DNA from 3 places in the Streptomyces sp. NPDC047028 genome. Region 3 is predicted to be linked to each of the others. Evidence: riboswitches for the same ligand, from Rfam matches in the RefSeq annotation. Region 3 holds a riboswitch; each other region holds the start of a gene.

Region 1 (4,520 bases), on a different contig from region 3:
GGCTACCGCGCCGCCCTGCCTCCGCCCCCCACAGCCCGCGGTCGCCGGCGGCGAGTGGGCACGCGGCCACCGCGCCGCCCTGCCTCCGCCCCCCCCACAGCCCGCGGCCGCCGGCGGTGGGTGTGGCCCACGGGAGAGTTCAGCCTCTCGGCCGAGGGTGCCGGGCGGTGCGCGGGTGGGAAAGCGGCTAGAACGCCGGGCGTTCGGGATCCAGCACGGCCAGGCCCGCCGCAGGTGACGACGCTGAGGCGAAGTGGCGGCGCGGGATGCGTCCCGCCAGCCGCGCCCATCGCCCCGCGGTCACCGCGTGCCGCATCGCCCCCGCCATCACCTCCGGCTCCTGCGCCCGCGTCACCGCGGAAGCGAGCATCACCCCGGCACACCCCAGCTCCATCGCCAGCGCCACGTCCGACGCCGTACCGGCCCCCGCGTCCAGGATCACCGGCACCCCCGCCCGCTCCACGATCAACTGGAAGTTGTGCGGGTTGCGGATCCCCAGCCCCGACCCGATCGGCGACCCCAGCGGCATCACCGCCGCGCACCCCACGTCCTCCAGCTTCCGCGCCAGCACCGGATCGTCGTTCGTGTACGGCAGCACCGTGAACCCGTCGTCGACCAGCGTCTCCGCCGCCTCCAGCAGCTCCACCGGATCCGGCAGCAGCGTCCACTCGTCGGCGATGACCTCCAGCTTGATCAGATCCGTGCCCAGCGCCTCCCGCGCCAGCCGCGCCGTGAGCACCGCCTCCCCGGCGGTGTAGCACCCCGCGGTGTTCGGCAGCACCCGGATGCCCAGCCGCTGAAGCACGGACAGCACCGATCCGTGCACCCCGGGATCGACCCGCCGCATCGCCACGGTGGTCAGCTCGGTGCCGGAGGCGACCAGCGCCCGCTCCATCACGTCCAGGCTCGGCGCACCCCCCGTGCCCATGATCAGCCGGGACGAGAAGGACGTACCCCCGAGGACGAAGGGATCGTCGGCCATGGGTCAGCCTCCTTGGACGGCGGTGAGGACTTCGACACGGTCGCCGTCGGCGAGGACCGTGCCGGCCCACCGCGTGCGCGGGACGACGGTCTCGTTGAGCGCGGCGGCCACGCCGGACGGCGCCGGCGACAGGGACCGTACGAGCGAGTCGAGAGCCGTGCCCGCGGGGACCTCGCGGCGCTCCCCGTTGACGGACACGGTGATGAAGGTGTCGACGGAGTCGATGGAGAGGTTCATGCGGGCTGCTCCGAAAGGGCGACGGCGGCGGCGAAGCGCCGGGGAGTGAACGGGCGGGCTTCCTCCGGCAGCTCACCGGTGACCAGCGCGTGCGCCAGGACGTCCCCGGTGACCGGCGTGAGCAGCACCCCGTTGCGGTAGTGCCCGGTGGCCAGCAGCAGCCCGTCCAGGCCGCACGGCCCGAGCAGCGGCGCGTTGTCGGGGGAGGCGGGGCGCAGCCCGGCCCGGGTCTCGGTCAGCGGCAGTTCGGTGATCCCGGGCACCAGCTCATGGGCGTCGCGCAGCAGTTCGTACACCCCGCCTGCGGTCACCGTGGTGTCCCAGCCCAGTTCCTCGCTGGTGGCGCCGACGACCAGTTCGCCGTTCTCCCGGGGCACCAGGTAGACGTGGCTGCCGCGCACCACGGCCCGCACGGTACGGCTCAGGAAGGGCGCGAACCGCGGGGGCACGGTCAGCCGCAGCACCTGCCCCTTCACCGGCCGCACCGGCGGCAGCACGTCGTCGGGGACGCCCGGGAGCCGCCCGCTGAGGCTGCCGGCCGCGAGCACCACCTGTCCGGCGCGCAGCGCGGTGCCGTCCGCGGTGGTGACGCCGACGGCCCGGCCGCCGGCGAGGTCCAGCCGTTCGGCCCACACGCGGTGGAACACGACCCCGGCCTTCTCGCAGGCCGCCACCAGGGCCTCGGCCAGCCGCCGCGGGTCGACCTGGTGGTCGCCGTCGACCCGCAGCCCGCCGCGCACGCCGGGCGCGAGCATCGGCTCCAGGCGCCGGCACTCCCGGCCCGACAGCCACACGGAGTCCAGCCCGGAGCGCTGCTGCAGGGCGTGCAGTTCACGCAGATGGGCTCGGTCGTCGGCGTCGAGGGCGACGGCGAGGGTGCCGCAGCGGCGGTGCCCCAGGTCGTGCCCGGTCAGCTCGGTCAGCTCGGCGGCGAAGCCGGGATAGCGCCGGGCGGACTCCAGGTTCAGGGCGAGCAGGGTCTCCTCGCCGTAGTGCAGTTCGGTGACCGCGGCCAGCATCCCGGCCGCGACCCGCGCGGCCCCGCCTCCCGGCTCGGGGTCCACCACGGCCGTGGTGAGCCCGCGTTGCGCGGCCCGCCAGGCCGTGACCAGGCCGATGATCCCGCCCCCGATGACGAGGACGTCGGACGTACGTGACGACATGGGCGTCCAGCCCCTCCCTTCGCCGGCATGACCCGGATCAGGTTCGTACGGTCGGAGGCCGCCAGCCTCCCTCTCAGCCCGGTGCGTCCGGGCTCCCGCGAGTGCGTGTACGGGGGCCACCCTAGCGCCTCCGCTCCGGATCACGCCGGGCTCGCCCCTCCCCGGGCGGCCCCCGGTGACTGACGGGCTGTCAGTTGTTTATGGTGATCGGGTGACTGAGCAGACACGGGAAGAGGGCGGTTCGCCGGGGCGGCGCGTGGTCGTCGTGGGCGCCGGGATGGCCGGGGTGCAGACCGCGGTCGCACTGCGGGAACAGGGCTTCACCGGCACCGTCACGGTCGTCGGAGCCGAGCCGCACCAGCCGTACGACCGGCCGCCGCTGTCCAAGGCCGTGCTGCTCGGCAAGGCCGAGGGGTCCGCCTTCGACGTCGACTTCGCCGCGCTCGACGTCGGCCTCCGGCTCGGCTGCGAGGTGCTCGGCGTCCGCCCCGCCGACCACGAGCTGGACACCGAGGCCGGTCCGGTGCCGTACGACGACCTGGTCCTCGCCACCGGTGCCGAACCGATCCTGCTGCCGGGCGCCGAGGGCGTGCCCGGAGTGCACCTGCTGCGCACCCTCGACGACGCCGAACGGCTGCGGCCGGTGCTCGCCCGGCAGCACGACATCGTGGTCGTCGGCGCCGGCTGGATCGGCGCCGAGTTCGCCACCGCCGCCCGCCAGGCCGGGTGCGCGGTCACCGTCGTCGAGGCCGCCGACCGCCCCCTCGCGGGCGTGCTGCCCGCCGAGGTCGCCGCCCCGATGACCGCCTGGTACGCCGACGCCGGCGCCGAACTGCGCACCCACGCGCGCGTGGCGCGCGTGGAACCCGGCGAGGTCGTGCTCGCCGACGGCTCCCGGCTGCCCGCCGGCGCCGTCGTCGTCGGCATCGGAGCCCGGCCCGCCACCGCCTGGCTGGCCGGTTCCGGCGTCGAGCTGGGCGCGCACGGGGAGGTCGTCGCCGACGACCACCTGCGCACCTCCGTGCCCGACGTGTACGCGGTCGGCGACTGCGCCTCCTTCCCGTCGGGCCGGTACGGTGAGCGGCTCCTCGTCCACCACTGGGACAACGCCCTCCAGGGCCCGCGCACGGTCGCGGCGAACATCATCGGCCTCACCCCCGCGGCCTACGACCCGGTGCCCTATTTCTGGTCCGAGCAGTTCGGCCGCTTCGTCCAGTACGCGGGCCACCACACCACGGCCGACCGCCTGCTCTGGCGCGGCGACCCGTTGGACCCGGCCTGGACCGTCTGCTGGCTCCGCGAGGACCGCCTGGTCGCCCTCCTGGCCGTGGGCCGCCCGAGAGACCTGGCCCAGGGCCGCCGCCTGATCGAATCGGCCCGCCTCCTGGACCCTGCCGTCCTGACCGACCCGGCGAAGCCGCTGAAGAGCGCGGCGGTCTCCTGACGGGGCGCGAACAGCCACGACGGTGCCGCGGACGACCACTGTCACACCCCGGCACTACCATCGAGACGTGACCGAGATTGACGCAAAGATCGATGCTCTCGTCCCCGCCTGGCTCACCCTCCCCGACATCGCCGAGATGTTCGGTGTCGAGGTGACGCGTGTGCGGCAGCTGGTCAAGGAGGGCCAGCTCGTCGCCGTACGCCGGGGCGAGAACAGGGCGCTGCACGTGCCCGCCGCCTTCATCGACGGGGACAAGGTCGTCAAGGGCCTCTCCGGAACCCTGACGCTCCTGCGGGACGACGGCTTCACGGTCGAAGAGATGATCGAGTGGCTCTTCACCCCCGACCCGACCCTGCCCGGCACCCCCGCGCAGGCCCTGAGCGAGAATCGCGGCACGGAGGTGAAGCGCCGCGCCCAGGCGCTCGCCGTCTGACCCGAGCCGTACCGGGGTGGCGCGTGGGCCCGCCCACGCGCCACCCCGGTACGGCACCCGCCGACACCGCCCCCGGGGGACCCACGCATGTCCGACACCGCCCGCACCGCGCTCGCCGACGCCCGCCTGTACCTCTGCACGGACGCCCGCCGGCGCCAGGGCGACCTGCCCGAGTTCCTGGACGCGGTCCTGGCCGGCGGGGTCGACATCGTGCAGCTGCGCGACAAGGGCATGGAGGCCGCCGAGGAGCTGGAGCACCTG
Region 2 (4,520 bases), on a different contig from region 3:
AAGGCGTACCCGCGGCCGAGTCGTCGCAGGTCGGCACGCAATTTCCGGCAACCCCCTGTCACCGTGTGCCGTCACGGCTCTACCATCGCCTTATCCGTAGCAGGCTCCCCTCCGTTTCTGCCCGACGGCTCGCCGGCGTGCGAGCCCCAAGCCCTACGGAGCATCGGGGGATGCACATGAACAGCGTTCCGCAGCACCTGCTGAACGAGGACCGCCAGGAGTTCGAGCGGATCCTCGATGAGGCGCTGCGCTCCGCACCCCATCGACCGGAACTGGCCGCTGTCGGACAGCGGCTCAACCCCGAACAACTGCGCACCATGGCGCTCAACGCCATCGCCCTGATCACCGCGGCCGCGGCGTCCGAGTACCAGCACTATGTGAAGGTCCGTGAGGAACTGCGCCATCCGGCGCCACCCGTCCCCGCCGCCACCCGGGATTCCGGTTCCGATTCCGCTTCCGCGGAGCCGGGCCAGGGCAGGGGGCTCGCCACCGCTCTCGGCGGGGACGCCGAGACCGCCGGCGCTGGCGCCGTCGCGGTGATAGCCGTGCTGGCACCCGTCCTCTCCGGCGCCGCCGCCGCGATCTTCCTTCTCGTCGGCTACATCCTGAAGATGCTCGACCCGGGCGAGGCCTTCGCGCAGACCATGCTCACCGCCGGCTGGGTGTTCGGCGCCGTGACCGCGGCCGCGGTGCTCGTCGCCGCCGTCGGACTGCTGCTCACCGCGCTGCGCAACAACACCTCCGCGGCATCCGGCCCCGACGGCGACGCCGGCCAGGAAGTCAGCTCGGCCAGAGCGGCCTGGCGGGAGGCGGTCCTGGAACGCGGCATCCTCCCGTTCCTCCGGGACGCGCTCGCCGAACCCGGCACCGCCGCCCTGCCCCGCACCGCGCCCTCGTCCCCGGCCGGCCGGATGCCTCGCCTCGGCTACGACCGCCCGGGCTTCAGCAGTCCCGACGACGGCACCGCCCCCGGCCCCCGCCCGAGCTTCAGCAGCCCCGACTACACGAGCCCGGACTTCGGCGGCCCCGAACACCAGCCCGACTAAGGCGTGTTGCGCAAGTCCCGTCGTTCGCCCGGAAGGCGGCAGACGGGACTTTCGCAACACGCCCTGGCCCCCGGTGTGCGCCCCCACCGGGGCGCACACCGCAGGCCTCACCTGACGCCTACTCGGCGATCGGCAGATAGACCCGGTTCCCCGACGCAGCGAACTCCTTCGACTTCTGAGCCATGCCCGCCTCGATCTCGCCCCGGCTGCCTCCGTGTTCCCGCCGGATGTCCTGCGAGATCTTCATCGAGCAGAACTTCGGCCCGCACATCGAGCAGAAGTGGGCCGTCTTGGCGGGTTCCGCCGGGAGGGTCTCGTCGTGGAACTCGCGGGCCGTGTCCGGGTCGAGGGCCAGGTTGAACTGGTCCTCCCAGCGGAACTCGAAGCGAGCGTCGGACAGGGCGTCGTCCCACTCCTGGGCGCCCGGGTGGCCCTTGGCGAGGTCGGCCGCGTGGGCGGCGATCTTGTAAGTGATGACGCCCGTCTTGACGTCGTCCCGGTTGGGCAGGCCCAGGTGCTCCTTCGGCGTGACGTAGCACAGCATCGCCGTACCCCACCAGGCGATCATCGCCGCGCCGATGCCCGAGGTGATGTGGTCGTACGCCGGGGCGACGTCCGTCGTCAGCGGGCCGAGCGTATAGAACGGAGCTTCATCGCAGATCTCCTGCTGAAGGTCGATGTTCTCCTTGATCTTGTGCATCGGGACGTGACCCGGGCCCTCGATCATGGTCTGTACGTTGAAACGCTTGGCGATCGTGTTGAGTTCCCCGAGCGTGCGCAGCTCCGCGAACTGCGCTTCGTCGTTTGCGTCCGCGATCGATCCCGGGCGCAGTCCGTCACCCAGCGAGTAGGTGACGTCGTAGGCCGCGAGGATCTCGCAGAGCTCCTCGAAGTTCTCGTAGAGGAACGATTCCTTGTGGTGGGCCAGGCACCACGCGGCCATGATCGAGCCGCCGCGGGAGACGATGCCGGTCTTGCGGTTCGCCGTCAGCGGCACGTAGGGCAGGCGCACCCCCGCGTGGACCGTCATGTAGTCCACGCCCTGCTCGGCCTGCTCGATGACCGTGTCCTTGTAGATCTCCCAGGTCAGCTCCTCGGCGCGGCCGTCGACCTTCTCCAGGGCCTGGTAGAGCGGCACGGTGCCGATCGGCACGGGGGAGTTGCGCAGCACCCATTCACGGGTGGTGTGGATGTTGCGCCCGGTGGAGAGGTCCATGACGGTGTCGGCGCCCCAGCGGGTCGCCCAGGTCATCTTGTCCACCTCCTCCTCGATGGACGAGGTGACGGCGGAGTTGCCGATGTTGGCGTTGACCTTCACCAGGAACCGCTTGCCGATGATCATCGGCTCGATCTCCGGGTGGTTGACGTTGGCCGGCAGTACGGCCCGGCCCGCCGCGATCTCCTCCCGGACCACCTCGGGAGCGACGTTCTCCCGGATGGCCACGTACTCCATCTCGGGCGTGATCTCACCGCGGCGCGCATACGCGAGCTGGGTGACCGCCGTGCCGTTCCGGCCCCGCCGCGGCTGCCGCGGGCGTCCGGGGAAGACGGCGTCGAGGTTGCGCAGACCGCCGCGCGGCGCGGTGTGCTTGATCCCGTCGTCCTCTGGGCGGACGGGGCGGCCGGCGTACTCCTCGGTGTCGCCGCGCCCGATGATCCAGTTCTCCCGCAGCGGCGGCAGGCCCCTGCGGACATCAGTGTCGAGGAGTGGATCGGTGTACGGGCCCGACGTGTCGTACAGCGTGACCGACTGCCCGTTCGTGAGGTGCACCTGACGGACCGGCACGCGCAGGTCGGGGCGTGAACCCTCGACGTACGCCTTGTGCCAGCCGATGGACTTCCCGGCCTCCTGGGACTTCTCGTCCTGGGCGGAGGCAGGCGTGCGTGCGTCCTTGTTGGTCATGAGACCTACTCCCTACGCCGGCATTACCCGGTAACAGGTTCGGCGGTCGACGCAGCGGCTTCCGTCGGTCGGTGTTTCCCGTGAAACGTCGGTCGTTCCACGTGAAACATCGCCTGTACGGAGGTCAGCGCCCTCTCAGCCCGGTGCTCCGAGCTCCCGCGTGTGCAAAGGTGCCCCCACGCTAGCGTCATTTCGGGCGCGGTGAACAGGGGGCCCCCGGCGTTCTTGCGATGATCGGGCGGTGACGACGATGGAGCAGTCCCCGCCACCGCCCCCGGAACCGCCTCGCGGCGGCCACGCGGCGCAGCATGACGGACATGGCCACGCGCACGGTCACAGCCACGGCCACAGCCACAGCCACGGCCCCGCGGCTCCCGTCTCGGCACATCTGCGCAAGGTCATCGCGGCGATCCTGATCCCGTTCACCGCGGCGGTCGTGGTCGGCCTGGTGGTGCTCTGGCCGGGCGGCGCCCCGCCGCACGAGCGCACCGGCGTCGGCTTCGACCGCCAGACGCAGCAGGCCACGGTCGCCAAGGTGGCCGAGGTGAGCTGTGCGTCGGTGAACGCCTCCGGCGGCGGCACCCCGAACGGTGACAACACCGCCACCGGCGGCGACTCGGCGTCTCAGCGGGCGAAGGGGACCTGCAAGAAGGTGACGGTCCGCGTCGACAGCGGCAAGGACGAGGGCCGCACGTTCACCGAGATCGTGCAGCCGGACCAGCCACGCCAGCTGCACCAGGGCGAGAAAGTCGTCGTCGCCTACGAGCCCTCGGCACCGAGGGACCTGCAGTACTCGGTCACGGACGTCAACCGCAAGTTCCCCATGACGCTGCTGGCCGGGGTCTTCGCCCTGGCCGTCGTGGTGGTGGGCCGGATGCGGGGCGTCATGGCGCTGGTCGCGCTGGCCGTGAGCTTCCTCGTGCTGACCCTGTTCATCCTGCCCGCGATCCTGCAGGGCTCGAACCCCCTGCTCGTGGCGGTCATCGGGTCGAGCGCCATCATGCTGATCGCCCTCTACATGTGCCACGGTCTATCGGCCCGTACATCGGTCGCTGTGCTCGGCACCCTGGTCTCTCTCACACTGATCGGAGTGCTCGGCTCCCTCTTCATCGGCTGGGCCGCGCTCACCGGCAACACAGACGACAACACGGGTCTCATCCACGGCCTGTACCCGTCGATCGACATGAGCGGCCTGCTGCTGGCCGGCGTCATCATCGGCTCCCTGGGCGTCCTGGACGACGTGACGGTGACCCAGACCTCGGCCGTCTGGGAGTTGCACGAGGCCAATCCGTCGCTGGGCCGGCGCGGTCTGTACCGGGCGGCCATCCGCATCGGGCGCGACCACATCGCGTCGGTGGTCAACACCCTCGTCCTCGCCTACGCCGGCGCCGCGCTGCCCTTGCTGCTGCTGTTCTCGATCGCGCAGAGCAGTGTGGGCACCGTGGCGAACAGCGAGTTGGTGGCCGAGGAGATCGTGCGCACCCTAGTGGGCTCGATCGGCCTGGTCGCCTCGGTGCCGGTGACCACCGCGCTCGCCGCCTTGGTGGTGGCGGCCGACCGGCCCGGCGACG
Region 3 (4,520 bases):
CTTGACCGAAGGGTCGGCGTAGACGCCCTCAAGTGATACCCAAAAACAAGATCGCCTAGTCCAGAGACCATCGTGCGTAACTTTGGTCCAGTCCGCCTGTCGCGTCGGCGTAGTCATAACGATCAGGATCGCTTTTGGGTACTTGCGGGGCTTGACCAGGTGATCGAAGTACTGGCGCTTAGTGAACTGGTAGCTGAAGGACTCACGCGACGGGTCAGGAACGATCTGGGTGGTGCACTTGAGTTGAGCGAGCACGGCCGACTCTTCGTCCATGTGATCCCGAGGAGGTCTGATCAACCGAACGTCGTAGCCGTAAACATCGACGGGAACGATCTCAACAGCGAGGCCGGCCGTGGCTGCTACCGACTTGATGTAGCCCTGCTGAAGCTGCTCCATCATCTGCGTGACGTGACGGCTGTCGACGGCTTCGATGTGGCTGGCCCGTGGCTTCCGGCCGTCAGCAGGTTCGATTGCCCTCACCACCAGGCAGCGCCCCTCCCCCTACATGGAAGGACCAGGCTAGATCATGGGAGGGCTTCGTACGTCAGCTTGCCTGAGAGTCATGCATCGAACCGTACTGCCAGACACTGACATCGGGCATGTGACTTGTGACCGCCGCCACGCGGGTGGGCCACATAAAGCCCCCGGCTGGGCCGTCCCTGGGCCGTCCGAGGCCGCTCAATGGCGACCGCTGACGACCACCACCGACAGTCGTAGCAGGCGACAGCCCCAGGTCACCCGAGTGGATCTGCGACACTGGTAGCACCATGCCCAAGCCCGGAGAACTTACTTTTGTCGCGCCGCGCGGAGCCAAGAAGCCGCCGCGGCATCTCGCCGATCTCTCGCCCGCCGAGCGCAAGGACGCGGTGGCGGAGGCCGGGGAGAAGCCGTTTCGTGCCAAGCAGCTCTCGCAGCACTACTTCGCGCGGTACGCGCACGACCCCGAGCAGTGGACGGACATCCCGGCCGGGTCCCGGGAGCGGCTGCGCGAGGCGCTGTTCCCGGAGCTGATGAGCGTCGTACGGCATCTGTCCACCGACGAGGGGACGACGCGCAAGACGCTGTGGCGGCTGTTCGACGGCACGCTCGTCGAGTCCGTGCTGATGCGCTACCCGGACCGGGTGACGATGTGCATCAGCTCGCAGGCGGGCTGTGGGATGAACTGCCCGTTCTGCGCCACCGGCCAGGCGGGCCTGGACCGGAACCTGTCCACCGCCGAGATCGTGCACCAGATCGTGGACGGCATGCGGGCGCTCAGGGACGGTGACGTGCCCGGCGGTCCCGCGCGGCTGTCCAACATCGTCTTCATGGGCATGGGCGAGCCCCTCGCCAACTACAAGCGGGTCGTCGGCGCGATCCGGGCGCTCACCGACCCCGCGCCGGACGGGCTCGGCCTGTCGCAGCGCGGGATCACCGTGTCGACCGTCGGCCTGGTCCCGGCTATCCACCGGTTCGCCGACGAGGGCCTGAAGTGCCGGCTCGCGATCTCCCTGCACGCCCCCGACGACGAGCTGCGCGACACCCTCGTCCCGGTGAACACGCGGTGGAAGGTCCGGGAGGTGCTGGACGCCGGGTTCGAGTACGTCGAGAAGTCCGGGCGCCGGCTGTCCATCGAGTACGCCCTCATCCGGGACATCAACGACCAGGCCTGGCGGGGTGACCGGCTCGGCCGGCTGCTGAGGGGCAAGCCCGTGCACGTCAACCTGATCCCGCTGAACCCGACGCCGGGCTCCAAGTGGACCGCGTCCCGGCCGGAGGACGAGAAGGCGTTCGTCGAGGCGATCGCCGCCCATGGTGTACCCGTCACTGTCCGGGACACCCGGGGACAGGAGATCGACGGGGCCTGTGGCCAGCTCGCGGCGACCGAGCGATAATCTGGCCACGGCAATCCGGCCACGCACCGTGTGGCCGTCTCATACATCTGCATATTCCGACAGGGGAGCGCCACAGCGCTGAGAGTGCGGCGGACAGGGCCGCAGACCCTCTGAACCTTGCCCAGGTCATTCTGGGTAGGAAGTTCGGTCATCACTCAAGCTGTTGCGCCCCGCCCGGGTCCCTCACGGAGCCCGGGCGGGGCCGCGTCTCTTCCTGGCCAACCCCAGGAGGACATCCAGTGCACCACAAGACCCTCGTGGCCGCGGCGGCCGGCCTCGGCCTGATCAGCCTGTCCGCGCTGACCGGCTGCGGCTCCGACGACAAGGCGTCGGCCGCCGACTCCAAGACCGTCACCCTCGTCAGCCACGACTCGTGGGCCGTCTCCAAGAACGTGCTGAGGGACTTCGAGAAGCAGTCCGGGTACAAGGTCCGCGTCCTGAAGGACGGCGACGCCGGCCAGGCCGTCAACAAGGCGATCCTGACCAAGGACAACCCGCAGGGCGACGTCTTCTTCGGCGTCGACAACACCCTGCTCTCCCGCGCCCTCGACAACGGCCTGTTCCAGCCGTACACCGCCAAGGGCCTCGACACCGTCGGCGCCGCCTACCAGCTCGACGCCGACAAGCACCGGGTCACCCCGATCGACTACGGCGACATCTGCGTCAACTACGACAAGGCCTACTTCAGCAAGCACAAGCTGGCCCCGCCGCAGACCTTCGCCGACCTGGCCAAGCCCGCGTACAAGAACCTCCTCGTCACCGAGAACGCCGCCACCTCCTCGCCCGGCCTCGGCTTCCTGCTCGGCAGTGCCGCCCAGTTCGGCGACCAGGGCTGGCAGGACTACTGGAAGAAGCTCGAGGCCAACGGCGTCAAGGTCGTCGACGGCTGGGAGCAGGCCTACGACCAGGAGTTCTCCGGCTCCTCCGGCGGCAAGAAGGCCGGCGGGGACCGCCCGCTGGTCGTGTCGTACGCCTCCTCCCCGCCCGCCGAGGTGATCTACGCCAAGAAGCGGCCCAGCACCGCCCCCACCGGCGTCGCCACCGGCACCTGCTTCCGGCAGATCGAGTTCGCCGGACTGCTCAGCAACGCCGGGAACACCAAGGGCGGCCAGGCGTTCATCGACTTCCTGCTCACCAAGGAGTTCCAGCAGGACATGCCGCTGAACATGTTCGTCTACCCGGTGGTCAAGGGCGCCCGGGTCCCGGCCGACTTCACCAAGTACGGCCCCGCCGCGAAGCACCCCGAGACCATGCCCCCCGCCAAGATCGCCGCCAACCGCGACCAGTGGGTCAAGTCGTGGACGTCGCTCGTACTGAAGTAGCCCCCCGCACGGGGCGCACCCGGCGTGCACGCGGGAGCGCGGCGCGGCTGGGCCTGATGGCCCTGCCCGTCGCGTTCTTCGCGCTGTTCTTCGCCTGGCCCGTCGCCGCGATCGTCGCGCGCGGCCTCAGGGTCGACGGCGTCTGGCGGTTCGGGCGGATCACCGATGTCCTCACCCAGCCCGACATCCGGCACGTGCTGTGGTTCACCACCTGGCAGGCGCTCGCCTCCACCGCCCTCACCCTGCTGGCCGCCCTGCCCGCCGCCTACGTCTTCGCCCGCCTCGACTTCCCAGGCAAACAGGTGCTGCGGGCGGTCGTCACCGTCCCGTTCGTGCTGCCCACCGTCGTCGTCGGCACCGCCTTCCTGGCCCTCGTCGGCCGCGGCGGACTGCTCGACGACCTGTGGGGCGTACGGCTGGACACCACCGTGTGGGCGATCCTGCTGGCGCACGTCTTCTTCAACTACGCCGTCGTCGTCCGCACCGTCGGCGGACTGTGGGCCCAGCTCGACCCCCGGCAGGAGGAGGCCGCCCGCATGCTCGGCGCCTCCCCCCTCGCCGCCTGGCGGAAGGTCACCCTGCCCGCCCTCGGGCCCGCCGTGGCCGCCGCCGCGCTGATGGTGTTCCTGTTCACCTTCACCTCCTTCGGCATCGTGCAGATCCTCGGCGGCCCCACCTTCGCCACCCTCGAAGTGGAGATCTACCGGCAGACCTCCGAGGTCTTCGACCTGTCCACGGCCGCCGTCCTCACCCTCGTCCAGTTCGCCGCCGTCGGCGCCGTCCTCGCCGTGCACGCCTGGACCGTACGGCGGCGGGAGACCGCGCTGCGCCTGGTCGACCCGAAGGTGACCGCCCGCCGGCCGCGCGGCACCGGCCAGTGGGCGCTGCTCACCGGCGTCCTCGCCACCATCGCCCTGCTCCTCGTGCTGCCGCTCGCCGTCCTCGTCCAGCGCTCCCTGGACGCGCCCGGACTCGGCTACTACCGGCAGCTGACGAACACCGACGGCGGCACCTTCCTCGTCGCGCCCCTCCAGGCCGTGTGGACCTCCCTGCAGTACGCCGTCGCCGCCACCGCCATCGCCGTGGTGATCGGCGCTCTCGCCGCCGCCGCGCTGGCCCGCCGGGACGCCGGGCGGCTGGTGCGCGGATTCGACGCGCTGCTCATGCTGCCGCTCGGGGTGTCCGCCGTGACCGTCGGCTTCGGCTTCCTGATCGCCCTGGACAAACCGCCGCTGGACCTGCGCCAGTCCTGGATCCTGGTGCCGCTCGCCCAGGCGCTGGTCGGCGCCCCCTTCGTCGTACGGACCATGCTGCCCGTGCTGCG

What was found. Region 3 has a riboswitch for thiamine pyrophosphate ahead of ABZ854_RS19200 (thiamine ABC transporter substrate-binding protein). Riboswitches for the same ligand answer to the same signal wherever they lie in the genome.
Region 1: another riboswitch for thiamine pyrophosphate. It lies ahead of thiO (glycine oxidase ThiO); the one in region 3 lies ahead of ABZ854_RS19200 (thiamine ABC transporter substrate-binding protein).
Region 2: another riboswitch for thiamine pyrophosphate. It lies ahead of thiC (phosphomethylpyrimidine synthase ThiC); the one in region 3 lies ahead of ABZ854_RS19200 (thiamine ABC transporter substrate-binding protein).

Annotation. Positions count from the first base shown of each region.
Region 1 covers NZ_JBEYVS010000021.1:133,214-137,733, reverse strand. Annotated here, with positions in the region: gene ABZ854_RS20335 (thiazole synthase) at 188-982, opposite strand; gene thiS (sulfur carrier protein ThiS) at 986-1,219, opposite strand; gene thiO (glycine oxidase ThiO) at 1,216-2,382, opposite strand; TPP riboswitch at 2,380-2,491, opposite strand; gene ABZ854_RS20320 (FAD-dependent oxidoreductase) at 2,594-3,826, shown strand; gene ABZ854_RS20315 (Rv2175c family DNA-binding protein) at 3,894-4,259, shown strand; gene thiE (thiamine phosphate synthase) at 4,347-4,520, shown strand, end outside.
Region 2 covers NZ_JBEYVS010000004.1:12,085-16,604, forward strand. Annotated here, with positions in the region: gene ABZ854_RS05005 (hypothetical protein) at 171-1,046, shown strand; gene thiC (phosphomethylpyrimidine synthase ThiC) at 1,165-2,949, opposite strand; TPP riboswitch at 2,942-3,119, opposite strand; gene ABZ854_RS05015 (YibE/F family protein) at 3,191-4,520, shown strand, end outside.
Region 3 covers NZ_JBEYVS010000020.1:41,927-46,446, reverse strand. Annotated here, with positions in the region: gene ABZ854_RS19210 (DUF4365 domain-containing protein) at 1-483, opposite strand, end outside; gene rlmN (23S rRNA (adenine(2503)-C(2))-methyltransferase RlmN) at 768-1,874, shown strand; TPP riboswitch at 1,926-2,034, shown strand; gene ABZ854_RS19200 (thiamine ABC transporter substrate-binding protein) at 2,114-3,196, shown strand; gene ABZ854_RS19195 (iron ABC transporter permease) at 3,253-4,520, shown strand, end outside.